DNA from 3 places in the Isoptericola sp. NPDC058082 genome. Region 1 is predicted to be linked to each of the others. Evidence: riboswitches for the same ligand, from Rfam matches in the RefSeq annotation. Region 1 holds a riboswitch; each other region holds the start of a gene.

Region 1 (9,677 bases):
TCGTGGGTGATCGCGGCGGTGGTCTGTGCGCCCTCGGCGAGCAGCACGACCTGCAGCGCGACGGCGTCGGGCAGCCCGGCCTCGCGGACGAGGGCGAGGACGTGCTCCCGGAACGCCTCCTTGTGCCCCCGCACGGCCTCCGCGATGCGGGGCGAGGTGGCGCCGAGCTCGCCGAAGGAGTTGATGAACGCGCACCCGCGGAACCCGTCCTCCCGGAACCAGGCGTCGAGGAAGTCGAAGACGCTGAGGATCCGGTCGCGCGGCGTGGTGGCCGTCGCGGCCGCGCGCTCCACCCCCTGCGTCCACTGCCGGGTGCGCAGGGCGAGCACCGCGACCACCAGGTCCTCCTTGGACTGGAAGAGCCCGTAGATCCGCTTGAGGGACACCCCGGCCTCGGCGCGCACGGCGTCCATGCCCACGGCCTGGACGCCGCGCGCGTAGAACAGCCGGTCGGCGGCGACGACCACCGCGTCGCGCGCCGCCTTCTCGTCGAGCATCGTTCACCCTCTCGTCGCCGCCCTCCCCTTGCGGGGAGAACCATCGTTCTCTACTGTAGCGAACAACGGGAGAACGACCGTTCTCCCCCTCTTTCGAAGGGGCGCACCATGGGCTACATCACCGTCGGGCAGGAGAACAGCACGGCCGTCGAGCTCTACTACGAGGACCAGGGCTCCGGTCAGCCGGTCGTCCTCGTGCACGGGTACCCGCTCGACGGGCACAGCTGGGAGCTCCAGACCCGCGAGCTCCTCGCCGCCGGGTATCGCGTCATCACCTACGACCGCCGCGGCTTCGGCGCGTCGAGCAAGGTCGGCTCCGGGTACGACTACGACACGTTCGCGAAGGACCTCGACACCGTCCTGACCACGCTCGACCTGCGGGACGTCGTGCTCGTGGGCTTCTCCATGGGCACCGGCGAGCTCGCCCGGTACGTCCGCAACCACGGGCACGAGCGGGTCGCCAAGCTCGCGTTCCTCGCGTCGCTCGAGCCGTTCCTGGTGCAGCGCGACGACAACCCCGAGGGCGTGCCGCAGTCCGTGTTCGACGGCATCGTGGACGCCGCCCGCGGCGACCGCTACGCCTGGTTCACGCAGTTCTACAAGGACTTCTACAACCTCGACGAGAACCTCGGCACGCGGATCTCCGAGGAGGTCGTGCGCGCCAACTGGATCACCGCGGTCGGCTCGGCCCCCGTCGCCGCCTACGCCGTCGTCCCCACCTGGATCGAGGACTTCCGGCCCGACGTCGAGGCCGTGCGCGACGCGGGCAAGCCGACGCTGATCCTGCACGGCACGAAGGACAACATCCTGCCGATCGACGCTTCGGGCCGGCGCTTCCACGCCGCCGTGCCCGACGCCGAGTACGTCGAGGTCGAGGGCGCGCCGCACGGCCTGCTGTGGACGCACGCGGACGAGGTCAACGCCGCGCTGCTCGCGTTCGTCGGGCGCTGAGCCCGACCCACGCGGGCGGTCAGCTCGCGGTCAGCAGGTAGTCGTCGGCGTCGTCGTCCCACGCGAGGGCGACGGCGCCGGCGGCAGCAGCACCCTTCGCGAACTGCAGGAACCCGCGGTAGCCGAGCGCCTTCTCCGAGAAGTCGGGGCGGCGCTTGCGCACCTCGTTCTTCAGCCCGGACAGCGGCGCGCTGCCGCCCGCGTCGCGCACCACCTGGCGCAGCAGGTCGAACGCGCCCTCGGTGTCCTGCTGCTCCGGCAGCGCCACCTCCGGGTCACCGGTCGACGGGCCTGCGGACAGCACGACGAAGTCGCGGTCCGCCAGGAAGCGCAGGAACTCCCCGAAGGTGCGGAAGCCGTAGTCGGACTCGCTGAACGTGGGGTCCTTGCGCACCAGGGTGCGCTTGAGCATCGACGCCGTGACCGAGCCGCTCGTCGAGGCCAGCAGGTCGGCGAGCGTCTGCGCCACCCTGACCTCCATCGGCGCGTCCTCGCCCGCGGAGGCCGCGGCGTCCTCCTGCTCGACGTCGCCCTCGCGCTCGGCGGCCGGCTCCACGACCGGCTCGACGACGGGGGCCTCCGCCGTCGGCGCCTTCTTGCGGCGGCCGCGCGTCGTCGTACCCGACGCCGCGGTCGCGGTCTCGGCGGGCGCCTCCGACGGGGTCTCGTCAGGGGTCTCGACCGGCGCCTCCGCGGGGGCCGGGGCCTTCGCGCGGCCGCCACGGCCGCCACCGGACCGCGCGGAACCCTTGCCGGCGCCCCGGCCGGAACGCTTCGGGGCGGGCGCCTCGGACTCGTCGGGCACGTCGACGCCCTCGAGCCGGTCGTAGAAGAGGAACTCGTCGCACGCCGGCGGCAGCAGGCGGGAGGTGGAGTTCTCCACCCCGACGCCGATGACCTTCTTGTCGAGCTCGCGCAGCTTGTGGACGAGGGGGGAGAAGTCGGAGTCGCCCGTGCACATGACGAACGTGGTGATGTACTCGCGCTCGAACGCCATCTCGATCGCGTCGACCACCATCTTGATGTCGGCGGCGTTCTTGCGGGACGCGCCCATCCGCTGCGTCATCTCGATGAGCTCGACCTGGTGGCGGGTCAGCATCCGCCGGTCCTCGTCGAAGTACGACCAGTCCGCGTACGCGCGCCGCACCACCACACGGCCGCGGACGGCGAGCGCGTCGGCGATGGGCTTGAAGTCGAACTGCATGCCGCCCAGGTGGTCGCGGGCGCCGAGCGCCAGGTTCTCGTAGTCGAGGAAGACGGCGAGGCGCTCTTCGGTGTCCATGCACGTCAGGCTACGGCGTCGCGTGCTCCGCCGCGGGACCAGGCCGGGTTACCACGGCCGCCGCCACATCGTCCAGGCTCCGGGCGTTCCGTCACCCTTTCTTCACCCCCTATCCTGTGTCGGGTCCCGCCGACGCGACGCCTTGGAGGCTCACCTTGTCAGCAGATCCCGGAGCCACCACGGCGACGGACGAGATCGTCCCCGACCCCGCGCTCCCCCCGACGGCGGTTCCCGCCGAGGACCTGAAGCCCCGCTGGACACCCGCGAAGATCGCGCTCTGGGCGGCGATCGCGCTGCTCGGTGGCGTCGCGTGGGTCATGATCGCGCTGGTGCGCGGCGAGACCATCAACGCCATCTGGTTCGTCTTCGCGTCGGTGTGCACGTACCTCATCGGGTACCGCTTCTACTCGAAGGTCATCGAGCGGTACATCACCCGCCCCGACGACCGCCGCGCCACCCCCGCCGAGACACGCGAGGACGGCAAGGACTTCGTCCCCACCGACCGCCGCGTGCTGTTCGGCCACCACTTCGCCGCCATCGCCGGCGCCGGCCCGCTGGTGGGCCCGGTGCTCGCCGCGCAGATGGGGTACCTGCCGGGCACCATCTGGATCATCGTCGGCGTGGTGCTCGCGGGCGCCGTGCAGGACTACACGGTGCTGTTCTTCTCCATGCGCCGCGGCGGCCGCACCATCGGCCAGATGGCGCGCGAGGAGCTGGGCCGCATCGGCGGCGTGGCCGCGATCGTCGCGTCCCTGCTGATCATGATCATCATCGTGGCGATCCTCGCCCTCGTGGTCGTCAACGCCCTCGGCGAGAGCCCGTGGGGCGTGTTCAGCGTCTCCATGACGATCCCGATCGCCCTCTTCATGGGCGTCTACCTGCGGTACCTGCGCCCGGGCAAGATCACCGAGGTCTCCCTCATCGGCTTCGTCCTGCTGCTCGCCGCGATCGTCGGCGGCGGCATGGTGGCCGACACCGCGTGGGGCGCGGAGTTCTTCCACCTCGACCGCACCACCATCGCCGTCGGCGTCATCGTCTACGGCTTCGTGGCCGCCGTGCTGCCCGTATGGCTGCTGCTCGCCCCGCGCGACTACCTGTCCACCTTCATGAAGGTGGGCGTCATCGTGGTGCTCGCCGGCGCCGTCGTCATCGTGCGGCCCGAGATCAACGTGCCCGCGATCAGCGAGTTCGCGAGCGGCGAGACCGGCCCGGTGGTGTCCGGCAACCTCTGGCCGTTCCTCTTCGTGACGATCGCGTGCGGCGCCCTGTCCGGGTTCCACGCGCTCATCTCGTCGGGCACGACGCCGAAGCTCGTGGAGAAGGAGCGCCAGACGCGCTTCATCGGCTACGGCGGCATGCTCATGGAGTCGTTCGTCGCGATCATGGCGCTGGTCGCCGCGATCTCGATCGACCGCGGCGTGTACTTCGCGATGAACTCCTCGGCGGCCGCCACCGGCGGCACCATCGAGGGCGCGGTCGCGTTCGTGAACTCGCTCGGCCTCGCCGGCGTCAACCTCACGCCCGACATGCTCAGCACCCTGGCGACCCAGGTGGGCGAGCCGTCGATCGTGTCCCGCACCGGCGGCGCCCCGACGCTCGCGCTCGGGCTGGCGCACATCATGCACCAGCTGGTGGGCGGCACCGCGATGATGGGCTTCTGGTACCACTTCGCGATCATGTTCGAGGCGCTGTTCATCCTCACCGCGGTCGACGCCGGTACCCGCGTGGCCCGCTTCATGCTGCAGGACACCATCGGCAACGTGGCACCGCGGTTCAAGGACATGAGCTGGCGACCCGGGGTGTGGGTCTGCACCGCGATCATGGTCGCGGGCTGGGGGACGATCCTGTATCTGGGCGTCACCGACCCGCTCGGCGGCATCAACACGTTCTTCCCGCTGTTCGGCATCGCGAACCAGCTGCTGGCCGCGATCGCGCTCGCCGTCGTGCTCGCCATCGTCGCGAAGCGGGGCCGCGCGTACTGGCGGTGGCTGTGGATCGTGGCCCTGCCGCTGGCCTTCACCGCGCTGATCACCATCTGGGCGTCGTTCGAGAAGATCTTCTCGGACGTGCCCGCGGTGGGGTACTGGGCGCAGCACCGGGCGTTCAAGGACGCGCTCGCCGCCGGCGAGACGTCGTTCGGCACCGCGCCCGACGTCGCGGCCATGGAGGCCGTGGTCCGCAACACCTTCGTGCAGGGCACCCTGTCGATCGTGTTCGTGGTGCTGTCGATCGTCGTGATCCTCGCGTCGCTGGTCGTGACGATCAGGGCGTTCCGCACCGGCGGCGGCGAGAACCACGAGGACGCGCCCGTCGCGTCGCGCCGGTTCGCCCCGGCCGGCCTGTTCGCCTCGTCGACCGAGAAGCGGATCGAGAAGGAGTGGGCCGACGCCGGCCTGCGGGAGTCCAGCGGTGCCGGGCACCACTGAGCCCCGCACCGGCAGGGTGCACGACGTCGCCCGGGCGCTGGCCCGGGCGGCGTCGGCGGGGTGGGCGAGCCTGCGCTGGTACGTGCGCCAGGTGATGGGCGACGACGCCTACGCGACGTACGTCGCGCACGAGCGGTCGGCCCACCCCGGCCGCGCGCCGATGGGCGAGCGCGAGTTCTGGCGGGAGCACTACGCGGAGCAGGACCGCAACCCCGGCTCGCGCTGCTGCTGAGCGGCGCGCGCGACGGTGCCGGCCGGGCCAGGATGGGCGCGTGCGCGCGATCGTGTTCGAGTCCCACGGCGGCCCCGAGGTGCTGCATCTCGCCGACGCCCCCGACCCTCAGGCCGGGCCCGGCCAGGTGCGCGTGCGCGTCGAGGCCGCGGCCGTCAACGGCTGGGACGTGAAGTCCCGCGCCGGCACGACCGGCGGCCCGCCGCCGACGTCGCCCGTCGTGCCGGGCCTGGAGGTGGCGGGGGTCGTCGACCAGGTCGGGGACGGCGTGGCCGGCGTCGCGCCCGGCGACCGCGTCGTGGGCTTCGCCGTCGGCGGCGGGTACGCCGAGCTCACCCGGACGTCGGTCTTCGCCCGCGTGCCCGCCGGGCTCGCCGCGACCGACGCCGTCACGCTCCCCGTCGCCGCCGAGACCGCGACCCGCGTGCTGCGCCTCCTCGACGTCCGGCCCGGCGAGACGCTGCTCGTGCACGGCGCCTCGGGGTCGGTGGGCGAGCTGGCCGTCCAGCTCGCCGTGCGCCGCGGCGCCCGCGTGATCGGTACGGCGTCGCCGCGGAACCAGGAGCGCGTCGCCGCCCTCGGCGCGACACCCACCACCTACGGCGCAGGGCTCGTGGAGCGGGTCCGCGCCCTCGCCCCCGACGGCGTGGACGCCGTCCTCGACACCACCGGCGCGGGCGTGCTGCCCGACTCGATCACCCTGCGCGGCGGCACCGAGCGCATCGTCACCATCGCCGACGACGCCGCGGCAGACCTCGGCGTCGAGGCCAGCTGGCGGTCCGAGCGCGACGCCGGCGAGCTCGCCGAGGCCGTCGACGCCCTCGCCCGCGGCGACCTCGTGACCACCGTCGGCGCGGTGCTCCCGCTGGCCGACGCGCCCCGTGCGCACGCTCTGGTCGAGAGCGGCCAAGCCGGCGGCAAGGTCGTGCTGGTGCCCTGAGCAGGGCGTTCCCGCCCGCCCGGCATCCGCGATCGTCTCAGCAGGCGGTCTCATCCTCGCCCGTATCGCGGATGCTGCGTACGATCGCGTGACAAGCCATCCAGAGCGGCCGAGAGTCCTGGCTCGACGACGCCGCAGCAACCCGTTCTCCGACGGAAGCCTCCCGAGGACGAAGGTGCTCACGCCAGGATCGATGGAGTGACGCATGGTCGCAGAGGCATCCTTTTCGCCCACCCCGGCAGCTCAGCCGGCAGTTCACCCGGCGCTGCCGGCACGCCCGACGGTCTCGTTCGAGCTCATGCCGCCGCGCCGGCCGGACGCCGCGCCCAAGTTCTGGGAGACGGCGCGCCGGCTCGTCGCCGCACGACCGGACTTCATGTCCGTGACGTACGGCGCGGGCGGCGGTGACCGGGCGACCGCCCGCCAGGTCGTCGCGACCCTGCTCGAGGGCACGCCCGTCCTGCCGGTGGCGCACCTGACCTGCGTGGGCGCGCACCGCGAGGACGTGTCCGCCGTCATCGACGACTTCCTCGACGCCGGCACCCGCGCGTTCCTCGCCCTGCGCGGCGACCCGCCGAAGGACCAGCCTGACTGGGAGCCGCCCGCCGACGGCGTCGCATCCTCGATCGAGCTCGTGCACCTGCTGCGCGAGGTCGAGGCGCGGCGCTGCGCGACCGACCCCGGGGCCGCCCTGCGCGGCGCCGCCCGCCCGATGACGATCGCCGTCGCGACGTTCGTCGACGGCAACGTGCAGGCCGGCACCACCCGGGCCCAGGAGGTCCGGCGCCTCAAGGAGAAGCAGGACGCGGGGGCGAGCTTCGCCATCACGCAGCTGTTCTACGAGGCCGACTCCTACACCGACTTCGTCGCCGAGGCCCGCGCGGCCGGGGTGACGATCCCGATCCTCGCGGGGCAGCTGCCCACGACCGAGCCGCGCCGGCTCCGTCGCGTCGAGGAGCTCACCGGCGTCCGCGCGCCCCGGCACCTGCTGGACGCGCTCGACGCCGCGGGGGACCCGGAGGCGCAGCACGCCTACGGGACCGCGCGCGCCGTCGAGCTCGCCCAGCGCGTGCTCGACGCGGGCGCCCCCGGCATCCACGTGTACACGTTCAACAAGTACCGTCCCGCTCTGGACCTGCTCGAGGGTGTCCACCTCGGCGGACCGGCGCCGGCCGACGTCACGTCGGACGGCGCGGACCTGGCCAGAAGGCCGTGGGTACCGAGCATCCCGACCCAGGCTCCCGCCGTCTGAGCGGAGCCCGAACTCTGGAGTGCTCATGTCCACCACCAGCACCACCCCCGCCGCGGCATTTCCCGGCGGCACGATCCTCGGCTACCCGCGCATCGGGCGTCGCCGCGAGCTCAAGAAGGCCGTCGAGTCGTTCTGGGCCGGGCACACCGACGCCGTCGACCTGGAGGTCACGGCCGGCGCGCTGCGCCGCGAGACCGCCCGCCGCCTCGTCGAGCGCGGGCTGAACCCCGACGACGGCTCCGTGCCGGGGTCGTTCTCCTACTACGACCAGGTGCTCGACGTCGTCGCGCTGCTCGGCGCCGTCCCCGAGCGGTTCCGCGACCTGCTCGACGACGAGGACGGCTCGCTCGAGCTCGACGGCTACTTCACCGTGGCCCGCGGCCGCGGCGAGGACGCCCCGCTCGAGATGACCAAGTGGTTCGACACCAACTACCACTACCTGGTCCCCGAGATCAGCGAGACGACGCCGGTCTCGTTCGCCGACCACCGCATCGTGCGCGAGTACGCCGAGGCCAAGGAGGCCGGCGTCACCACGCGCCCCGTGCTCGTGGGCCCGGTGACGTTCCTCGCCCTGTCCAAGGCGGCCGACGAGGCGGGCGACGGGTTCCACCCGCTCGACCGGCTCGACGACGTCGTCGCCGCGTACGCCGACCTGCTGCGCGCGCTGGCCGCGGTCGGGGTGCCGTGGGTGCAGCTCGACGAGCCCGCGCTCGTCACTGACTCCCTCGACGTGCCGGCCGAGCGCCTGCACGCGGCCATCGCGTCCGCCTACCGCGCCCTGGCGACCGACCTTGCGACGGCCACCGACGACGCCGACTCCGAGGACTCGGGCGAGCGGCCCGCGATCCTGGTGACGGCGCCGTTCGGCGGCCTGCACGAGGACGCCCTCGCGCTCCTCGCCGCGACCGACGTCGACGCGATCGCGATCGACCTGGTCAAGGGCGCCGTGCCCGCCGGGCCGGTGCCGGGCCTCGAGGGCAAGACCCTCGTCGCCGGGGTGATCGACGGCCACAACGTGTGGCGGGCCGACCTGGCCGCCAAGCTCGACGCGGTCGAGTCGCTGCGGGGCCTCGGCGCCGTCGCCCTCGCCGTCGGCACGTCGACGTCGCTGCTGCACGTGCCGCACGACGTCGAGGACGAGGTGTACGACCAGCACGCGGCGGGCACCACCCTCGACCCGCGCCTGCGCGACTGGCTGGCGTTCGCCGACCAGAAGGTGGGCGAGGTCGCGACCCTGGCCCGCGCCCTCACGGACGGTCGCGCGGCCGTCGAGGACGCGCTCGCCGCGTCGTCCGCGGCCGTGGCCTCGCGCGCGACGGCGGCCGGCGTCGTCGTGCCCGAGGTGCGCGACCGCGCCGCGGCGCTCACCGACGCCGACTTCGCCCGCGGCCCGTACGCGGAGCGCGCGGCCGCCCAGGCCGCGCGGCTGAACCTGCCGCCGCTGCCCACGACGACGATCGGCTCGTTCCCGCAGACCCCCGAGATCCGCAAGGCCCGCGCCGCGTGGACCAAGGGCGAGCTCGCCGACGCCGACTACTCCGCCGCGATGCGGGAGGAGATCGGGCGCGTCGTGACCCTGCAGGAGGAGCTGGGCCTCGACGTGCTGGTGCACGGCGAGCCCGAGCGCAACGACATGGTGCAGTACTTCGCCGAGCAGCTCGACGGGTTCGCGGTGACGGCGAACGGCTGGGTGCAGTCGTACGGCTCGCGCTGCGTGCGCCCGCCGATCCTGTGGGGGGACGTGCAGCGCCCGGCGCCGATCACCGTCGAGTGGTCCGCGTACACGGCGTCGCTCACCGACAAGCCGGTCAAGGGCATGCTCACCGGCCCGGTGACGATCCTCGCGTGGTCGTTCGTGCGCGACGACCAGCCGCTCGGCGACACCGCGAACCAGGTGGGCCTGGCCCTGCGCGACGAGATCGCGGACCTGGAGGCCGCGGGCATCGGCATCGTGCAGGTGGACGAGCCCGCGCTGCGCGAGCTGCTGCCGCTGCGCCGCGCCGACCAGCCCGCCTACCTCGACTGGTCGGTCGGGTCGTTCCGGCTCGCGACGTCGGGCGTCCAGGCGGCGACGCAGGTCCACACGCACCTGTGCTA
Region 2 (9,677 bases), on a different contig from region 1:
CAACCCGTGGGACCCGGGCCTCGGGGCGGGCGGGTCGAGCGGCGGCGCCGCCGTCGCCGTCGCGGCGGGCCTGCTCCCGTGCGCGCCGGGGTCGGACGGCGGCGGGTCGGTCCGCATCCCCGCCGCCGCGTGCGGCGTGGTCGGGCTGAAGCCGAGCCGCGGCCTCGTGCCGGCGGGGTCGGGCCAGGAGTCGCTGGGCGGGCTGGTCGTCAACGGGCCGCTCGCCCGCACCGCCGAGGACACCGCGCTGCTGCTGGAGGGCATGCTCACCTGGACCCCGGACGGCCGCGTGGCGCACCCGCTCACGCTGCGCGCGCCGTCGGCCCGCGCCGGGGAGTACCTGGCCGCGGCGCGCCGCGGAGAGGTGGCGGGTGACGGGGGCGAGGACGTGCGGGGCCGGTTCCGGATCGGTGTCACGACCGACTCCGCCTGGGACGACTTCTACGCGATCACGACGTCGGACGAGGCACGCGCCGCGCTCGACACCGGCGTGGCGACGCTCGCCGGCCTGGGGCACGAGGTCGACGACCTGTCCCTCGAGCCCGACCCGACGTACGGCCCCGCCTTCCGCACCCTGTGGATGGCGGGCGCCTCCGCGGTCCCGCTGGACGACCCCGCACGGCTCGACCGGCTCGAGCCGCTCACCCGGTGGCTCATCGGCCGCGGCCGCCAGGTGCCCGCCCGCGAGCTCGCCGAGGCGCTGCGTGCGCTCACGGCGTTCGAGCGCAGGCTGGTCGCGCAGGTGTCACGGTTCGACGCCGTCGTCACCCCCGCGCTCGCGACGACGCCCCGCCCGCTCGGCTGGTTCGACCCCGAGGACCCCGAGCGCAACTTCGAGCAGCAGTGCCAGTACACGCCGTGGACGTCGATGCTCAACGTGGCGGGGCTGCCGGCGATCACGCTGCCGACCCGCTGGACCGACGACGGGCTGCCGATGGGCGTCCAGCTGATCGGGCGGCCGGGCGGCGAGACGACGCTCCTCGCGCTCGCCGCCCAGCTCGAGGACCGGCTGCGCTGGGCGGATCGGCACCCTCCGGCCTGGTGATCAGGCGGGAACCCTCTCCGCCGTCGCGCCGTCGAGCGGCGGGTAGGTCTCGCCACCCACCCGCTCCGCCGCCGCGATGTACCCGGCCAGGGCCGAGCGCGAGCGGGCGAGCCTCGCCATCTGGTCCTCCAGACGCCGCAGGCGGGAGCGCATCGCGGTCAGGAGCTCGGCACAGCCGGGCAGCTGCGGCTCCTCGCCGACCGCGCACGGCAGGACGTAGGCGATGTCCTCGGACGACAGGCCCGCGTCGAGCAGGTGCCGGATCTGGCGCACCCGCAGCACGGCCCCCTCGTCGAACTCGCGGTAGCCGTTCGAGCGTCGGGCGACGTCCAGCAGGCCCTGGGCCTCGTAGTAGCGCAGCTGGTGCGTCCGCACGCCCGTGCGGCGGCTCAGCTCACCGATCCGCATCCCGCTCCCCCTTGACCTTCACACCGGTATGAACGTCGACGATGCTGCCATGGTCACCAGAACCCACAAGCCGTCGTCCCCCGCCCCCGTCTCCGTCGTCGGACTCGGCCTCATGGGTCGCGCGCTCGCCGGCGCGTTCCTGCGGGCCGGGCACCCCACCACCGTGTGGAACCGCACCCCCGCCAGGGCCGACGCGTTGGTGGCGGACGGCGCGCACCTGGCGCCCACGGCGGCCGCGGCGGTCCGTCCCGGCGGCCTGACGATCGTCTGCCTCACCGACGACGCCGCCGTGCGCGAGCTGCTCGGCCACGACGACGTCGACCTCGCCGGCGCCACGCTGGTCAACCTCACGTCCAGCAGCTCCTCGCAGGCCAGGGAGACCGCCCGGTGGGCCGCCCGGCGCGGCGCGCGATACCTCGACGGCGCGATCATGGCCGTGCCGCCCGCGATCGGGACGGCGGACGCGGTCGTCCTGCACAGCGGGCCCCGGACGGACTTCGACGCGCACGCCGCCACCCTCGCCGCGCTCGGCACCGTCACCCACCTCGGCGAGGACCCCGGGCTGGCGTCCCTCTACGACGCGGCCGGCCTCACGATGATGTGGAGCGTCCTCGACGCGTGGCTGCACGGCACCGCCATGCTCCGCACGGCCGGGGTGGACGCCGCCGCCTTCGCCCCGTTCGCCCGGCAGATCGCGGAGGGCGTGGCCGCCTGGCTGCCCGGCTACGCGGAGCAGGTCGACAGCGGCAGGTTCCCGGCGGAGGCCTCGGCCCTCGAGACGGACGCGCGCGCGATGGCGCACCTCGTCGAGGAGAGCGCGGCGCTGGGCGTGAGCACCGAGCTGCCGAGACTGCTCAAGGCCGTGGCCGACCGTGGCGTCGCCGCGGGCCACGGTCACGAGCAGTACCCGGTGCTGATCGAGGAGTTCGGCCGCCCGACGCCCTGACCTGCCGGTCGCCACCCGGAGGACCACGACCTGAGACGTCGGCGTGCGAGCCGGCGGGCACGCGCCTACGGTCGGTGCTCGAGGTCGTTCGTCCGACGGAAGGAGCCCCGATGGGACTGGGAGACAAGGCCAAGCACCTGGCGGAAGAGGCCGAAGGCAAGGCCAAGGAAGCCACGGGCAAGCTCACCGACGACGAGAGCAAAGAGGCCGAGGGCAAGGCCCAGCAGGCCAGCGCGAACCTCAAGCAGGCGGGCGACGACGTCAAGGACGCGTTCAAGGGCTGACCCGCTGACACGACGGGGCGCCACCGCACGGTGGCGCCCCGTCGTCATGTCCGCCCGGGGCGGGGCCGACGGCTCAGAGGTCGTCGGGCAGGCAGCCGAACGCCTCGTCGGCGCCCAGCGCGGCGGTGGCGAGCAGCCCCTCGAGGCCGGAGCCCTCGGGCACGGGGCGCGGGTCGTCGACGACGACCCACAGCCCGTCCACGACGTCGTACTGCGCCTGCGGCCCCTCGGTCACGAGCGAGCGGACGGCGGCGACGAGCCGCTCGACCTCCTCGCCCGCGGTGCCGAGGCCCACCGACGCGCGGACGGCGCCGGCGTCGAAGCCGAGGCGGCCGAGCAGCGGGTGGGCGCAGAACCGGCCGTCGCGCACGCCGATGCCGTGCTCGGCGGACAGGTACGCGGCGACGAGGCCCGGGTCGTACCCGGTGACGGTGAACGTCACGACCCCCACCGGGTCGACGGCGTCGTCCCAGACGTGGACGACCTCGACGCGCTCGATCTCGCCGAGCCCGTCCACGAGCCGGCGCCGCAGGGCGTCCTCGTGCCCGGCCGCGACCCACGGGTCGAGGGCGGCGAGCTCGTCGCACGCGGCCGCGAGCGCCACCGCTCCCACGACGTTGGGCGAGCCGGCCTCGTGCCGGGCGGGGCCCTCGTGCCAGTCGGTCGTGGTGGTGCGCACCCGGCGCACGGCGCCGCCGCCGGCCAGGTACGGGGTGCCGGCGTCGAGCCAGTCGCGCCGGCCGACCAGGGCACCGGCCCCGAACGGCGCGTACGTCTTGTGGCCCGAGAACGCGACGTAGTCGACGCCCGTCTCCGCGAGCGAGAAGCGGCGGTGCGGCACCAGCTGGGCGCCGTCGAGCACGACGCGCGCGCCGGCGCCGTGCGCGGCGGCGACGACGTCGGCCACGGGCAGCGCCTCGCCGGTCACGTTGGACGCGCCGGTGAGCGCCAGGAGGGCGTAGGGGCGGCCCGCGGCAGCGGCCGACCCCAGCTCTTCCTCGATCTCCGCGAGGGTGGCGGCCACGGACGGGCCGCCCGCGACGACGGTCGCGTCGGTGACGCGCTGCCAGGGCAGCAGGTTGGCGTGGTGCTCGATGTCGAGCACGAGGACGCGGCCGGGCTCGCCGGTGGCCGGGTCGGCGGGCACGCAGCCCGCGAGCAGGTTGAGCGAGTCCGTCGTGTTGCGGGTGACGATCGTGAGGTCGTCCTCGCGGGCTCCGACGAACGCGCCGATCGTGCGGCGGGCCGTCTCGTACAGGGCCGTCGAGACCTGCGACAGGTAGCCGGCGCCGCGATGGACGCTGGCGTACAGCGGCAGCACGCGCGCGACCCGGTCGGCCACGGCCTGCAGGGCGGGCGCCGACGCCGCGACGTCGAGGTTGGCGTACGGCAGCTGACGGCCGTCGACGAGCGGCACGAGCGTGTCGCCGCCGACGACGGGCAGCACGGGTGCGACGTCCTGCACGGCGCCGACGCGCGCGGCGGGCACCGCAGGCGCGGGGGTGAGCGTGGTCATGCGTGGTCCTCCTCGGTCGTGCCGGGGAGGTGGCTCCCCGCGCTTGCCCGCGCGCCGGACGGCGCAGGGCCAGGTCGTCACCCGGGGCACCCCGCCGCGAGAGGAGGGTTGCCGGCCAGCGAGCCGGGGCTTCGCGCTGGCGCTCTTGACCTGCCGCCCATCGTGCGTGCGCAGCACCACACGGTCAAGCGGAGCCCGCCCCCTTCTCACGATGCGGTCGCGTGAGACGCTGGATGCATGCCCGATCGCACCGTTCCGGCCTCCGGCGCGCCTCCGGGAGGCCCCGTCGGAAGCCCCGTCGGAACCCCGGCCGAGCTGGTCGCCCGCGCCCTCGCCGGCGGCGACCTCCACGCCGCAGGGCTCGCCGCCCGCGCGGCGACCGGGGACGACGCCGCCGACGTCCTCGACCTCGTCGGCGGGCGGGCCGCCGCGGGCTCCGCGCCCGCGACCGAGCTGCTGGTGGAGCTGCTGGACGCGTCCGGCGTCGTCCGGCGCTTCGTGCGCGGCGCCCTGCTCGACGAGGCCGCCGTGGACGACGTCTCCCAGGACGTGCTGGTCTCCGTGGCGACGTCGGTCCGGTCGTTCGCGGGCGGGTCGCGGGTCACCACGTGGGTGCACGGGATCGTGCGCCACCGGGTGGTCGACCACCTGCGACGGCAGCGCGCCACCGCTCCCCTGCCCGACGACGACGTCGGGCCGTCGGAACGGATGAGCTCCCTCATCGCCACGCGCGCCACCGTGCGCGACGCGCTCGCCGCCCTGCCCGAGCTCTACCGCGAGCCCGTGACGCTGCGCGACATCGAGGGCCTGCCCTACGCGGAGGTGGCCGACCGTCTGGGGCGCAGCGTCGGCACCGTGAAGTCACAGGTCTCGCGCGGCCGCGCGCTCGTGGCCGCGGCCCTCGGGAGCCTGTCCTGATGGCCGCGCCGGCCGCGCCCGAGCCGCTGCTCGGGCGGTACCGGGTGGGCGACGTCATCGGCGTCGGGTCGTTCGCCACCGTGCACCGCGCCGTGGACGAGCGGCTGGACGACGTCGTCGTGGTGAAGGTGCTGGCCGAGAACCACAGCCTCAACCCGGAGGTCCGCGAGCGGTTCATCGCGGAGGGCCGGGCGCTGCGGCGGGTGGCGAGCCCGCACGTCGTCGCCGTGCACGACATCGGCGAGAGCGACCGCCAGCAGCCCTACCTCGTCCTCGAGCTCGCCGACCGCGGCACCCTCGCGGCCCGCGTCGCGGCCCTGCGGGCGGACGGGTGGACGGCGACGCCCGCCGACGTGCTCGCCGTCGCCCGGGGGCTCGCCGCCGCGGTCGAGGCCGTGCACGCCGCGCACCTCGTGCACCGGGACCTCAGCCCCGGCAACGTGCTGCTGCGTACCGGCCCGGAGGGTGCGGTCGAGGGCGTTCCCGCCGCCGTCGTCCGGCCGGACGAGCGCCTCGTCCTGGCCGACCTCGGCATGAGCAAGGACCTGGCCCGCAGCTCCGGGCTGACCGTCGCGGGCGGCACCGAGGGGTTCCGGCCGCCGGAGCAGGACGGCCCCGGCACGGTCGACACCCGCGCCGACCTGTGGGCGATGTCCGCGCTGCTGTCCTGGCTCGTCGAGGGCGCCGACCTCCCGCGCTCCCTCGACGCCGCGCTGCGCCGCAGCCTCGCCGACGCCCCCGCCCGGCGGCACCCCGACGCCGCAGCCTGGCTGGCCGACGTCGAGGGGGCGCTCGGCCCGGGCACGACCGGCGGCCCGGACCGCGCGCGACGCCGCCCGGCCGCCGTCGTCGTCGCCGCGGTCACCGCCGCCGTCCTCGGCCTGGGCGCGGGCGCCGGCGTCACGGCCTGGCTCGACCGGCCTCGCTCGGCCGCGGGCGGCGCGAGCGTCGCGATCTCCGGGCCCGGGGCGGCGACCGTCGGCGAGCCGGTCACCCTCACGGCCGACGTCGCGGGCGCGGAGCACTGGGTGTGGACGCTGCCCACGGGCACCTACGTGGCCGACGACGAGCGCGTGCGGCTCACCGCCAGCAGCACCGGCGCCGCCGAGGTGGTGCTCGAGGCCCGCGCCCCGGACGGGACCGCCCTCACGGCCGTGCACCGGCTGCGGGTCGGCGCCGGGTCCTGACCCGGACGAAGAAATCTCGGTCCGCGTGCAACCTTTCCGCCGCCGCGGACGACTCACGGGGGTCAGCACCGCACGGGGCTGCCCCCATCGACCAGGAGAGACCATGCGACACCTTCCCCGCCGACTGACGCCGATCGCCCTCGCGAGCCTCCTCGCCCTGAGCGCGTGCGCGTCCCCGACCCCCGACGCCGAGTTCGACGACCCGGGCAGCTCGGCGTCGGACACGACGGCGACGCAGCACGCCGACGACGCCGCGGGCGCCGACGAGCAGGCCGACGGGACCGAGGAGACCGCCGACGCGCCGGCGGCGAAGGACCCCTCGGCGTACACCGTCCGCTACGCCGACAGCGACAAGACCGTCATCACCCTCGACCGGGCCCAGGTGGAGCAGCTCACCGGCACCGACCTGGCCGCCGGCACCGACGAGGCCGAGGCCGCGCTCGCGGAGCCCGGCACCTGGTCGGGTGCGGACACGAAGGAGCACGCCGACGTCATCGTCGACGCCGCGACCCGCGAGTCCGACCGGATCGACCGCGTGCTCACGCAGCAGGCGGACGGCCGCGACGTCGAGCTGCGGCTGTTCGTCAAGCACCACCAGCACGCCCACGTGGCGCACTTCGGCGAGGACGACGACGACTGATCCCCTGGGTGTGGGTGTGCCGCGGGTCAGACGCCAGGGCCGTCCCGCCAGCCGAGCACGTTGTCCGCGCCCTGGGGGTAGGGGGCCTCGTGCGGGCGCCCGCCCTCGGGACGCGGCGGCGGCAGGTCGCGCGGACGCTCCAACGGCTCCTTGCGCTCGCGCCGGAACCACCCCTTGATCGTGGCGAGGATTGCCATCGTCCGTCTCCTTCGAGGTGCGGCCGAGCCCGAGTCCTGCCGGAGACTTTACCTTCGGCCGCGCCTGGGCACACCGGGGACGCGCGGCGTTCGCGTCCCGAGACGGGGTGACCAGCACGCGGACGCTGTCGTACGATCGCCAGGACCATCCCGAGCGGCCGAGTGACGTGGCACGTCGACGCCGCAGCAACCCGCGGGCCGGTCGCCGGCGACGGCGGCCCGTCCGGACGAGGGTGCTACCGCCACGACCGATGGGAGGACTGCGATGAGCACCCAGATCGATCCCCGCCCCGCCGAGGGCTACGCCGGCGACCTCACCCCGCAGCAGGCGTGGGACCTGCTCGCCGGCGATCCGGACGCCGTCCTCGTCGACGTGCGCACCGAGGGCGAGTGGCGCGCCATCGGCGTGCCGGACACCGCGACCGCCGGGAAGACCCCGGTCTTCGTCGAGTGGGTGCAGGCGGGCGGGCGCCCGAACGCCGGCTTCCTCGCCGAGCTCGCCGCCGCGGGCGTGACCGCGGACCGCCCCGTCGTCTTCCTGTGCCGCTCCGGCCAGCGCTCGATCGGCGCGGCGCGCCTCGCGACGTCGTCGGGCCTCGGCCCGGCGTACAACGTGCTCGAGGGCTTCGAGGGCGGCCCCGGCTTCGACGGCGTCCGCGACCGCGAGGGCTGGAAGGTGCGCGGCCTGCCGTGGGGCGCGTACGACGCCGCCCGGCAGCAGGACCCGGAGCAGGCCCGATGAGCGGCGTGCAGGTCCCGACCGGCCCTGGCGCCGACCCCACGACCTTCGGCGGCTCGCGCCCGCTGCCCGCCACGGTCCGGCCCGCGACCCTGGCCGTGCGCGGCGGGCACCGTCGGTCGGACTTCCAGGAGATGTCCGAGGGCCTGTTCCTCACCCAGGGGTACACCTACGCCTCGGCGGCGGACGCCGAGGCGGCGTTCGCCGGCGAGCGCTCGCAGTTCCTGTACTCGCGGTACGGCAACCCGACGGTGCACACGTTCGAGGAGCGGCTGCGCCTCATCGAGGGTGCCGAGGCCTGCTACGCCACGGCGTCGGGCATGTCGGCGGTGTTCAACGCCCTCGCCGCGCTGGTCTCCAGCGGTTCGCGCATCGTCTCGGCGCGGGCCCTGTTCGGGTCCACCAACGTCATCTACGACGAGATCTTCGCCAAGTGGGGGGTGCGCGTCGACCTGGTCGACGGGCACGTGACCTCGCAGTGGGAGGAGGCCCTCGCCACGCCGGCAGACGTCGTGTTCTTCGAGTCGCCGTCCAACCCCATGCAGGACCTCGTGGACGTGCGGCGGGTGGCCGAGCTCGCGCACGCCGCCGGCGCCGTCGTCGTGGTGGACAACGTGTTCGCGACGCCGGTGCTGCAGAAGCCGCTCGAGCTCGGTGCCGACGTCGTCGTGTACTCGGCCACCAAGCACATCGACGGGCAGGGGCGCGTGCTCGGCGGCGCGATCCTCGGCACGGAGGAGTTCCTCACCGGGCCGGTGCAGACGTTCGTGCGCAACACCGGCCCGTCGCTGAGCCCGTTCAACGCGTGGGTGCTGCTCAAGGGCCTGGAGACGCTCGACGTGCGCGTGCGAGCCCAGAACGCGGCGGCGCTGCAGGTCGCGACCGCGCTCGAGGAGCTCGACGGAGTGACCGGGGTGCGCTACCCGTTCCTCCCGTCGCACCCGCAGCACGAGCTCGCCAAGGCGCAGCAGTCGGGCGGTGGCACGGTCGTGACGTTCGACCTGGCCGTGCCCGAGGGCACGGAGGCGGCCGAGGCGAAGAAGCGCACGTTCGCGTTCCTCGACGCCCTCCAGGTCGTCGACATCTCCAACAACCTCGGCGACGCGAAGTCGATCATCACGCACCCCGCCACGACGACGCACCGCAAGCTCGGCCCCGAGGGCCGCGCCAAGGTCGGCATCGCCGAGACCACCGTGCGGCTGTCGATCGGCCTCGAGGACCCGCGGGACATCGTCGAGGACGTCGAGCAGGCGCTGCACGCCTGACCTCCTGCGACGTGTCGGGGGCCCCTGCCAGGCTCGGGGCCCGGCCCGTTCGACGAGGAGGACCCGTGGGGACGCAGCACGACTTCGACTTCCTGTTCGGCGCGTGGCGCGTCCGTCATCGCCGTTGGACCGAGCCCCTGGCCCCGGGGTCGACGACGGGCACCTGGGCCGAGTTCGACACCGAGGCCGTCGCCGGGCCGATCCTCGACGGCCTCGGCAACGCCGACGACACGTCCGGCACGCTGCCCGACGGGTCCCGGTTCAGCGGTCACAGCCTCCGCCTGTACGACCCGTCACGTGACGTGTGGCGGATCTGGTGGGCATCCACGAGCCAGCCCGGTCGGCTGGACCCCCCGGTCGAGGGGACGTTCACGGACGGCGTCGGCACCTTCGTCGGCCCTTTCGAGCACGAGGGCAGGACGATCCTCGCCCGGTTCCGGTGGCTCGACACGGACTCCCCGCGTCCCCGGTGGGAGCAGGACTTCTCCTTCGACGAAGGCCGTACCTGGGAGCCGGTGAACTGGGTCATGAC
Region 3 (9,677 bases), on a different contig from region 1:
GCCGTCACCGCCCTCGCCCGATTCCTCACCCGGTGGTCCGTCCCGGCGCTGCGCGTCGCGCTCGGGCTCGTGTTCCTCGGCTTCGGCGTCCTGAAGTTCTTCCCCGGCGCCAGCCCCGCCGAGCAGATCGCGGGCCGCACCGTCGAGACGCTCACCCTCGGGCTCGTCCCCGCCGCGACCGCCGTCGTCCTGGTCGCGGTCATGGAGACCTTCATCGGCCTCACCCTGGTCAGCGGGCGACTGCTGCGCGTGGGCCTGGTCGTCCTCGCCGTCGCCATGGTCGGGATCCTGTCGCCCGTCGCACTGTTCGGCGACGAGCTGTTCGGGCACGGCATGACCCTGCTCGGGCAGTACGTGCTCAAGGACGTCGTCCTCGTGGCCGGTGCGGCCGTCGTCGCCTCGTGCGCACTCGGGGCCCGCCTGCGGCTCGAGGCGTGAGCGGACCGCCGCACCCGCCCCGCGTCATCGTCGGAGGGCCGCCGACCACCGGTCAGCGGCCCTCCGGCACGCCGTCCTGCGACGCCCGGCCGACCCCGCGCCGCCGGTCGTCCGCGCGGCGGTGCGCGTCGATCGTCGGCCCGTGCCGCTCGCCCCACCCCGCCAACGCCGCCAGCGGCACCAGGAGCGACGCACCCAGCCCCGTCATCGCGTACTCGACGCGCGGGGGCACCTCCGGGTAGACGGTCCGCGCGACCAGCCCGTCCCGCTCGAGGCGCCGGAGCGTCACCGCGAGCAGCCGGTGGGAGATGCCCTCGACCCTGCCGAGCAGCGTCGTGAACCGCACGGGCCCGTCGCCGAGCTCGGCCAGCACCACCAGCGACCACTTGTCGCCCACGCGGTGGCAGAGCTCCCGGACCCTGCGCCGGTCGTCCTCGCCCGCGCACGCCGAGCCCGCCGCGCCGTCCCAGGTCCCCGCGCCGTCCCAGATCTCCGCGCCGTCCCCGATCTCCGTGCTCGCCATGCTCGCTCCGTCCCGATCCGCACCCCGGGGTGCGTGACGCACTTCATGGTGCGGGTGGCCGACCGGGCATAGGGCACCGGTCACCGGAGGTTCCCGCCATCGACCACAACACGTCGGGGCGACCGAGATCGTCCCGACCCGACGGAAGGCGCACCATGACGACGATCGCGATCATCACCGGCAGCACCCGACCCGGCCGCCACAGCGAGCGCGTCGCGCGCTGGGTGCTCGACGTCGCGGGACGGCGCGACGACGCCCGCTTCGAGCTGGTCGACCTCGCCGAGCAGGACCTGCCCCACCTCGACGAGCCGGTCCCCGCCTCGGGCGGGCAGTACGCCGGCGAGCACACCCGGCGGTGGGCGGCGACCGTCGCCCCGTTCGACGGCTTCGTGTTCGTGACCCCCGAGTACAACCACTCGGTGCCCGGGGTCCTCAAGAACGCCCTCGACTACCTGTACGCCGAGTGGAACGACAAGGCGGCGGGGTTCGTCGGCTACGGCGTCCTCGGGGGCGCGCGGGCCGTGGAGCACCTGCGCCTGGTCGCGGCCGAGCTGCAGCTCGCGACGGTCCGCACGCAGGTGGCGCTGTCGTTCCACCACGACTTCCGCGAGTACCGCGAGCTCGACCCGGAGCCCCGGCAGCGCGCCGCGCTCGACGAGCTCCTGGACCAGGTGGTGGCCTGGTCGGACGCCCTCGCGCCGCTCCGCGCGGCGCGGGCGGCGGCCGCCGCGGCCTGACCGACCCGTCGGGGAGGACGCGGCGCGGTCGACCGTGGACCGCACCGCGTCCGGATCGTGAGAATTCTCGGGAGCAGCCTGGCGTTCTGCGAAACGGCTGCTATACCTCCGCCCCAGGTCAAGAGCCCCAGCGCGAAGCCCCGGCTGGCTGGGCAGCAACCCCACGTCACGGCGGGGTGCTCCGGAGGATGACCAGGCCGCCGGCCGGCCCGTCCGCGGGCCGAGACGCCGCGCGGCAAGCGTGATCGACGGACTTGCGAGGTACACCCGATGACCGAACCCACCCGCCCCTCCGCCGCCTCCGTGGTGGTGGTCTCCGGCAACCCGCGCGAAGGCTCGCGCACCCTGGCCGCGGCCGAGGCCGCCGGGCGCCGCGTCGCCGAGCTGCTCGGCACCACGGACGTGGCGACGATCGAGCTCGCGGCGTTCGCGGGCGAGATCCTCACGGCCGCGCACCCGGCCGCCGACGAGGCGAAGGACCGCCTGGCGCGCGCCACGGTCGCCGTCGTCGCGACCCCCGTCTACAAGGCCTCCTACACGGGTCTGCTCAAGTCGTTCCTCGACCTCTACGGGCCGGACGGCCTGGCGGGCGTCGTGGTCGTGCCGCTCGTCGTGTCCGGCAACCCGGCGCACGCGCTCGCCGGCGAGGCGCACCTGCGGCCCGTCCTCGTGGAGCTGGGTGCCGTCGTGCCCACCCGCACCCTGACCCTCACCGAGGCGCAGCTGCCCGACCTCGGCGAGGCGCTCGACCCCTGGTTCGCCCGCTGGGCGACGTCGCTGCGGCGCGCCGCCGGCGTACCCGCCGCGCCGGCCGCCACCGCCACGGCCGCCACCGCCACGGCCGCCACCGCCACGACCACCACCACGACGGACGCCACCGCCGCCGAGCTGACGGGAGCCGCCCTGTGACCACGGAGCACACCCACGCGCACACCGACCTGTCCGCCCTGTCCGAGATCGAGGAGCTCCTGGCCCAGCAGGACGAGCCCCAGCTGTCCCCCGACGAGTTCAAGACGGTCTTCCGCCAGCACCCGGCAGGCGTCGCCGTCGTCGCGCTCGCGCACGAGGGCCGCCCCGTCGGGTTCACCGCCACGTCCGTGATCTCCGTGTCGGCCGCGCCGCCGCTGCTGGCGTTCTCGCTGGCGTCGACCTCCTCGTCGTGGCCCGCCGTCTCGGAGGCCAGCACGCTCGCGATCAGCTTCCTCGCCGACCACCAGGACCACCTCTCCGCCCGGTTCGCGACGAGCGGCATCGACCGCTTCGCGGACGGCGGCTGGACGGCCCTGCCCTCGGGCGAGCCCGTGATCGACGGGGCGGTCTCGTGGGTGCGGGCCCGGGTGGTGCAGCGGACGCCGGTCGGCGACAGCTACCTGGTGTCCCTGCGCGCGCTGCAGTCCGGGTCGGACGACGCCTCGCCGCTCGTCTACCTCGACCGGACCTACCACCGGCTCGGCGACGAGTCCGCGATCTGAGAGGCGGCCCCCGCACCATGACCACCCTGACCTCTCCCTTCCTCGTGGGGCTCGACGTCGACGGCGCGGGCGCGCACCCCGCGGCCGTCACGAGCACCGGGATCGCCGTGACCGAGCTCGTCTCCGCCGCACGGCTCGCCCGCACGGTGCGCCGCGCCGAGCACGCCGGCGTCACCTTCGCCACGTTCGCCGACGCCCTGCTGCCCGCGGTCGCGGGGTCGCCCGCCTCCGCGCGGCTCGACGCCGTCACCCGCGCGGCGTTCGTGTCCCGCACCACCACCGCGATCGGCCTGGTGCCCCAGGTGCCGACCACCTATCCGGAGCCGTTCCACGTGGCGGCCCAGCTCGCGTCCCTCGACATCGCGGCCTCCGGCCGGGGCGGCTGGCTCGCCGGCGCGACCCGCACCCCGGAGACGGCGGCCGCCTACGGCCGCGACGACGTCGCCGACCTCGCCCGCGAGGCCCGCGACGTCGTGCAGGTCGTGCGCGACCTGTGGGACTCGTGGGAGGACGACGCCGTGATCCGCGACGTCGCCACGGGCCGCTACGTGGACCGCGACCGGCTGCACCACGTCGACTTCGTCGGCGAGGGCTTCGCCGTCAAGGGCCCGCTCATCACGCCGCGCCCGCCCCAGGGTCAGCTCGTGGTGCTCGCGGCGGCCGCCGACGTCGCGCCCTCGGTGCGCGCCGAGCCCCTGGTCGACGTCGCGCTCGTCGGCGGCACCGACGTCGCCACCGCCCGCGCGGCGGCACGCGCCGCGACGGCCGCGGGGACGGGCGGGCCCGACGGCGCCGCCCGGGCGGTGCTCGACCTGGAGGTGGTGCTCGACGCCGGCGACCGCACCGCGACCGCCCGGCTCGCCGAGCTCGACGCCGCCACGCCCTCGGGGGCGCGCACCGGCTGGGGCACGGGCGCGCTGCGGTACACCGGCGACGCCCCGGGCCTCGCCGGCCTCCTCGCCGAGCTCGCCGCGTCGGGCGACGTCGCCGGCGTGCGGCTGCTGCCCGCCGTCCTCGACGCCGACCTGCCGGTGCTCTCGGGCGACGTGCTGCCCGCGCTGCGCGCCGCCCGGCTCACCGCGGCGCCCCGCGCGGGCGCCACCCTGCGGGAGACGCTCGGGCTGCCGCGCCCCGCGAACCGCCACGAGACCCGACCCGACGCCGGCACCCGGGCGCGGCACGCCGCCCCGACCGCCGTCGCGACCGCCTGAGGAACTCCGATGACCACACCGACGACACCGCACGCCCCCGACGCGCCGATCACCCGCCCCCGCGCGCAGGTGCACTTCGGCGTCTTCTTCCAGGGCGTCAACCACACCACCATCTGGTCCGACCCGGAGTCCGGGTCGCAGACGGACTTCGCCTCCTTCGAGCGCGTGGTCCGCACCGCCGAGCGCGGGCTGTTCGACGCGTTCTTCCTCGGCGAGGGCCTGCGCCTGCGCGAGACCCGCGGCCGGATCCACGACCTGGACGTCGTGGGCCGCCCCGACGCGATCACCCAGCTCGCCGCGCTGGCGGCGATCACCGAGCGCATCGGCCTCGTCGCCACCCAGAACACGACGTATCACGACCCTGCCGACCTGGCCCGGCGCCTCGCGAGCCTCGACGTCCTGTCCGGCGGGCGGGCAGCGTGGAACGTCGTGACGACGGACAACGCGTGGACCGGCGAGAACTTCCGCCGCGGCGGCTACCTCGACCACGCCGACCGCTACGAACGGGCCGCCGCCGTGCTGGCCGTCGCCCGCGGGGTCTGGGACGCGTTCCCGGACGGCCCCGACGGCGACGTGGCGCGGGTGAACGTGCCGGGCGCCGACCTGCGCACCCCCCGCGACCTGGTGCTCGACGTCACCACGCCCCGCAGCCCGCAGGGCCACCCGGTGATCTTCCAGGCGGGCGACTCGCCCCAGGGGCGCGACTTCGCCGCCGCGCACGCCGACGTCATCTTCTCCCGGCACGGCGCGGTGCTCGCCGACGCGCTGGAGTTCGCGGCCGACGTGCGCCGCCGCGTCGTCGCCGCCGGACGGCCGGAGGACGACGTGAAGATCTTCCCGGGCACCGCGATCGTCGTCGGCGACACCCCGGCCGAGGCCGAGGAGAAGGCGCGCTGGGTGCGGCACGCCCAGGTCACGCCCGCCACCGCGCTGTCGATCGTCGGCAACATCTGGGGCGAGGACCTCTCGTCGTACGACCCGGACGGCCCCCTGCCCGCGCACGACCCGGTGGTCGAGGAGCTGGGCGGCGAGCGCGGCTCCGCGACCACGGGGGCGCGCACGCACGAGGTCGCCCGGCAGTGGCGCGCCCTCGCCGAGGCGGAGCACCTGTCGATCCGCGAGCTGGTGATCCGCAACGCGGGCGAGCGCGGCTTCACCGGCACCCCCGGCGCCGTCGCGGACGAGCTGACCCGCTGGGTGCGCACCGGCGCCGTCGACGGGTTCAACCTCAGCCCGTGGATCGTGCCGTCCGGGCTGGACGACGTCGTCGAGAAGGTGGTGCCCGCACTGCAGGAGCGCGGGGCCTACCCCACCGCGTACGAGGGCGTCACGCTGCGCGAGCACCTCGGGCTGCGCGAACCGCTCACCCGGCGAGCCCGGAGCCGGTCCGCGACCGTCGACGCCGACAGCGAACCGACGCTCGTTCCCACGCCCTGAGCACGTACTCTGCGACGGCAGACCAGGAGGCGACATGACCACGACCACCACGCCGGACGCTCCCGCCGGCACGCTCGGCACCGCGTCCGAGGCCGTCCTCGACAACCCGCGCTGGTCGTCGCTCACCGGGGCGCACGCGCACCTGGCGGAGGGCAACGAGCTGGTGCTGCGCTACCCCGCCGACGTGTCCCCGTTCGCCGCGGTCCGGTCGTGGGACGACCCGGACGTCTGGGACGCGATCGTGGACGTCGCCGGCCACGGCGCGGAGTTCCCGGGGCCGCCGGCGGACGTGGCACTCCCCGCGGGCTGGGAGCGGGCCTCGCTCCACGAGGGCGTCCAGCTCGTCGAGACGGACCGGCTGACCACGCGCCCGGACGACGAGGCGATCGTGCTCGGCGCCGACGACGTGCCCGACATGCTCGCCCTCGTCGAGCGCTCGCGGCCGGGCCCGTTCCTCCCGCGCACGTACCTCATGGGCCGCTACGTCGGGTTCCGGCGCGACGGACGCCTGGTCGCGATGGCCGGCGAGCGGCTGCAGCCGGAGGGCTGGACCGAGATCAGCGCCGTGACGACCGATCCCGACCACCGCGGCCAGGGCCTGGCCACCCGCCTCGTGCTCGACGTCGCGCACCACGTCCGCGAGCGCGGCGCCCGGCCCATGCTGCACGCGGCGGGGAACAACGCGAACGCGATCCGGCTCTACGAGAACCTCGGGTTCCGGCTGCGCGCCCGCACCGCGTTCGGCGCGATCCGCACGCCGCTCGCCTAGGGCGTGACCGAGGGCCGTGCGGGGTGGCGAAAGAGCCGGTTCCGGCGGAACGGGTGCCCTCGTCCCTACGGACCGGTGCAAGTCCTCGACGTGTGACGACACCAGTGTGGTGAGGGCGCCCGTGCTGCACCACAGACGCCTGATGACGGCGACGAGAGCGGGGCGGCGGATGCGCGGGCGCGGGATGTCGAGCGTGGCCCTGCTGACGGTCGGCATGGCCGTGCTCGCGGGGTGCCAGACGGCACCCGGGCCGAGCGTCGACCCCGACGTCGTCGTCGCCCGCTACGAACCGACGGGCGCCGGAGGTGACCAGGCCCTCCTCCGAGGCCGGGTCGCCGCGGTCCACGGGTGCATCGTCGTCGACGACGAGTCCTCGGACACGGTCTACACCGCGATCTTCCCTGCGGAGGCGCCGATCCCGCCTCTGGGCGAGGACGTCGAGCTCGTGGGAGGGGCGCACGACCGGTTGCCCGACGGCGTGACGACGAACGGCTGCGAGACCGCGCCGTTCTGGCTCGTGTCTGCCGACGCGTGAGGGTGTCCACGCCGGCGCGGTACGGGCTCGGCGGTGCGTAGGCTCGGGCGATGAGCCTTCTTGCTGCAGAGCACGCGCTGCACGCCGCCCAGCGCGCCGGAGACGTCGACGCGCTCGAGGCGTTGCTGCACCCTCGGTGCGTCGGGGCGGGCCCGGACGGGTCCGTCTTCTCCAAGCACGACGACCTCGAGAGCTACCGCTCCGGCTTCCTGCAGATCACCCGCCTGGAGGAGGAGTCGCTCGAGGTCCAGGAGGACGTCGCGAGCGGGACGACCCGGCTGGTCGCCGCCGTGGACGCGATCCAGGGCGGCACCGCCGTGTCCGCGCGGTTGGTCTACACGCGCCTCTGGGTGCGTGCCGACGAGGGGTGGCGGGTGCTGGCTGCCACGCTCGCGCCCGCCGCCGAGCCGGCCTGACCGGCCCGGCGGCCGCTCGGGCCTCCAGCGCTCAGGCCTCCAGCAGGTCGGGCTGCGGGTGCCGCACGCCCTGCACGGCGCCGCGCGGGATGGCGGCGGAGATCGCCGCCAGGTCGTCGGGCCTCAGCGCGAGCGACGCGGCGGCGACGTTCTGCTCCAGGTAGCGCAGGCGCTTGGTGCCGGGGATGGGCACGATGTCCTCGCCCTGCGCGAGCAGCCACGCGAGCGCGAGCTGCGCGGTGGTGACCTCCCGGGCGGCGGCGAGGTCCTCCAGCGCCCGCACCAGGGCGCGGTTGTGCTCGAAGGCCTCCCCGGCGTAGCGGGCGTGCTTGCGGCGCACGTCGTCGGCGGCCAGGTCGGTCACCTGGTCGACCGTGCCGGTGAGGATGCCGCGGCCGAGCGGGGAGAAGGGCACGAACCCGATGCCGAGCTCGCGCAGCGCGGGCAGGACGGCGTCCTCGGGGTCGCGCGTCCAGAGCGAGTACTCGCTCTGCACGGCGGTGACCGGGTGCACGGCGTGCGCGCGGCGCACCGTGTCCGCGCCCGCCTCGGAGAGCCCGATCGCGCGGACCTTGCCCGCCGCGACCAGCTCGGCGAGCGCGCCGACGGTCTCCTCCACCGGCACCTGCGGGTCCACCCGGTGCAGGTAGTACAGGTCGAGGTGGTCCGTGCCGAGCCGGGCGAGCGACCGGTCGATCGCGGCGCGCACGTACTCCGGGCGCCCGTCGACGGGGCGACCGTCGGGATGCTTCCCGAGCCCGAACTTCGACGCCAGCACGATCCGGTCGCGCTGCGGGCCGAGCACCCGCCCGATGAGCTCCTCGTTGCGACCGGCGCCGTACACGTCCGCCGTGTCGATCAGCGTGACGCCGAGCTCGAGGGTGCGGCGCAGCACGGCCTCGGCCTCCGCGGCGTCGGCCGGGCCGTAGGAGTCGGCCACCGACATGCCGCCGAAGCCGACGGCCGAGACGGTGAGGGCGTGGGCGCCGGAGCCCAGGGTGCGGGTCGGCAGTGCGCGCGTGGGCAGGGTGCCCGTGGAGGGTGTCGTCATGCGCGCAGCCGACCACCCCCGCGGCGGCCCCGCAAGGCCGGCGGCGCGCCTCTCGGATGCTGGACGCCCGGCCCCGCCGATGGGCGTCGCCGCCGGTGTCAGCCGGCGGTGTCAGCCGATCGAGCGGCGGTGCCGCTCGGCCAGCTCCTGGTACTCGATCGCGTTGCGGCGCACGCGCTCGGCGCCCTCGGCGTCGAGCGGCCCGCGGTCCTTGGCGGGGACGCCCACGGCGAGGTGCCCGGCGGGGATCTCCTGCCCCTCACGCACCAGCGCCCCGGCGGCCACGAACGCGCCCTCGCCCACGACGGCGTGGTTCAGCAGCGTGGCGCCCATGCCGACCAGGCTGCCGTCCCCGACGGTCGCGCCGTGGATGATCGCGCCGTGCCCCACGCCCACCCCGGCGCCGATGGTCGCGGGCACGCCGGTGTCCGTGTGCACCACGCAGTTGTCCTGGATGTTCGACCCCTCCCCGAGCACGATCGCGTCCATGTCGCCGCGCAGCACGGCGCCGTAGAACACGCTGGCGCGCGGCCCGATGCGCACGCGGCCGATGATCGTCGCCGTCGGGGCGACCCACGCCGTGGGGTCGATCTCGGGGGTGTGGCCGTCGAAGGGGAGCACCGTCGCCATGCCCCGGACCCTACCGTCGTCACACGCCGGCGGGCGTCACCTCCGCCCGGGCGGAGTCTGCGCGCACGGGCGCGGGCAGCCCCAGGTTGTCCCGCAGGGTCGAGCCCGAGTACTCGGCGCGCAGCGACCCCCGCTCCTGCAGCAGCGGGACCACTCGGTCGACGAACTCGTCGAGCCCGGTGGGGACCAGGTGCGAGCCGAGCACGAACCCGTCCGACCCGTCGCGCTGCACGAAGTCGTCGAGGGCGTCGGCGACCTGCGCGGGCGTGCCGACGAAGCTGCCGCGCGTGAACTCCTCGATCGCCGTCTGCCGCAGCGAGAGCCCCTCGGCCTGCGCCCGCGCCCGCAGGCGGGCGACCGTGGCGGGCCGGTCGGCGTGGATGAGCGCCCGCCCCGCGATGAACGGGGGCGCGTCCACGAGGGGCTCGACGTCGGGAAGCGGGCCCTCGGGGTCGTAC

The links. Region 1 has a riboswitch for S-adenosylmethionine ahead of ACFVS0_RS07250 (methylenetetrahydrofolate reductase). Riboswitches for the same ligand answer to the same signal wherever they lie in the genome.
Region 2: linked by a shared signal. The riboswitch ahead of ACFVS0_RS19665 (aminotransferase class V-fold PLP-dependent enzyme) and the one ahead of ACFVS0_RS07250 (methylenetetrahydrofolate reductase) in region 1 are both predicted to bind S-adenosylmethionine.
Region 3: linked by a shared signal. The riboswitch ahead of ACFVS0_RS01765 (NADPH-dependent FMN reductase) and the one ahead of ACFVS0_RS07250 (methylenetetrahydrofolate reductase) in region 1 are both predicted to bind S-adenosylmethionine.

Annotation. Positions count from the first base shown of each region.
Region 1 covers NZ_JBHVSQ010000004.1:57,701-67,377, forward strand. Annotated here, with positions in the region: gene ACFVS0_RS07220 (TetR/AcrR family transcriptional regulator) at 1-497, opposite strand, end outside; gene ACFVS0_RS07225 (alpha/beta fold hydrolase) at 606-1,448, shown strand; gene ACFVS0_RS07230 (NYN domain-containing protein) at 1,468-2,730, opposite strand; gene ACFVS0_RS07235 (carbon starvation CstA family protein) at 2,886-5,156, shown strand; gene ACFVS0_RS07240 (YbdD/YjiX family protein) at 5,140-5,388, shown strand; gene ACFVS0_RS07245 (NADP-dependent oxidoreductase) at 5,429-6,328, shown strand; SAM riboswitch class I at 6,422-6,528, shown strand; gene ACFVS0_RS07250 (methylenetetrahydrofolate reductase) at 6,534-7,580, shown strand; gene metE (5-methyltetrahydropteroyltriglutamate--homocysteine S-methyltransferase) at 7,606-9,677, shown strand, end outside.
Region 2 covers NZ_JBHVSQ010000021.1:12,900-22,576, forward strand. Annotated here, with positions in the region: gene ACFVS0_RS19645 (amidase) at 1-1,045, shown strand, start outside; gene ACFVS0_RS19650 (MerR family transcriptional regulator) at 1,046-1,453, opposite strand; gene ACFVS0_RS19655 (NAD(P)-dependent oxidoreductase) at 1,503-2,399, shown strand; gene ACFVS0_RS19660 (CsbD family protein) at 2,510-2,683, shown strand; gene ACFVS0_RS19665 (aminotransferase class V-fold PLP-dependent enzyme) at 2,757-4,199, opposite strand; SAM riboswitch class IV at 4,234-4,350, opposite strand; gene ACFVS0_RS19670 (RNA polymerase sigma factor) at 4,437-5,117, shown strand; gene ACFVS0_RS19675 (protein kinase) at 5,117-6,304, shown strand; gene ACFVS0_RS19680 (hypothetical protein) at 6,408-6,944, shown strand; gene ACFVS0_RS19685 (hypothetical protein) at 6,971-7,141, opposite strand; gene ACFVS0_RS19690 (rhodanese-like domain-containing protein) at 7,407-7,883, shown strand; gene ACFVS0_RS19695 (O-succinylhomoserine sulfhydrylase) at 7,880-9,145, shown strand; gene ACFVS0_RS19700 (hypothetical protein) at 9,211-9,677, shown strand, end outside.
Region 3 covers NZ_JBHVSQ010000001.1:375,745-385,421, reverse strand. Annotated here, with positions in the region: gene ACFVS0_RS01780 (DoxX family membrane protein) at 1-438, shown strand, start outside; gene ACFVS0_RS01775 (winged helix-turn-helix transcriptional regulator) at 491-961, opposite strand; gene ACFVS0_RS01770 (NADPH-dependent FMN reductase) at 1,117-1,698, shown strand; SAM riboswitch class IV at 1,815-1,946, shown strand; gene ACFVS0_RS01765 (NADPH-dependent FMN reductase) at 1,969-2,607, shown strand; gene ACFVS0_RS01760 (flavin reductase family protein) at 2,637-3,170, shown strand; gene ACFVS0_RS01755 (nitrilotriacetate monooxygenase) at 3,188-4,381, shown strand; gene ACFVS0_RS01750 (LLM class flavin-dependent oxidoreductase) at 4,391-5,818, shown strand; gene ACFVS0_RS01745 (GNAT family N-acetyltransferase) at 5,853-6,587, shown strand; gene ACFVS0_RS01740 (hypothetical protein) at 6,730-7,122, shown strand; gene ACFVS0_RS01735 (nuclear transport factor 2 family protein) at 7,173-7,538, shown strand; gene ACFVS0_RS01730 (aldo/keto reductase) at 7,570-8,589, opposite strand; gene ACFVS0_RS01725 (gamma carbonic anhydrase family protein) at 8,701-9,219, opposite strand; gene ACFVS0_RS01720 (NtaA/DmoA family FMN-dependent monooxygenase) at 9,239-9,677, opposite strand, start outside.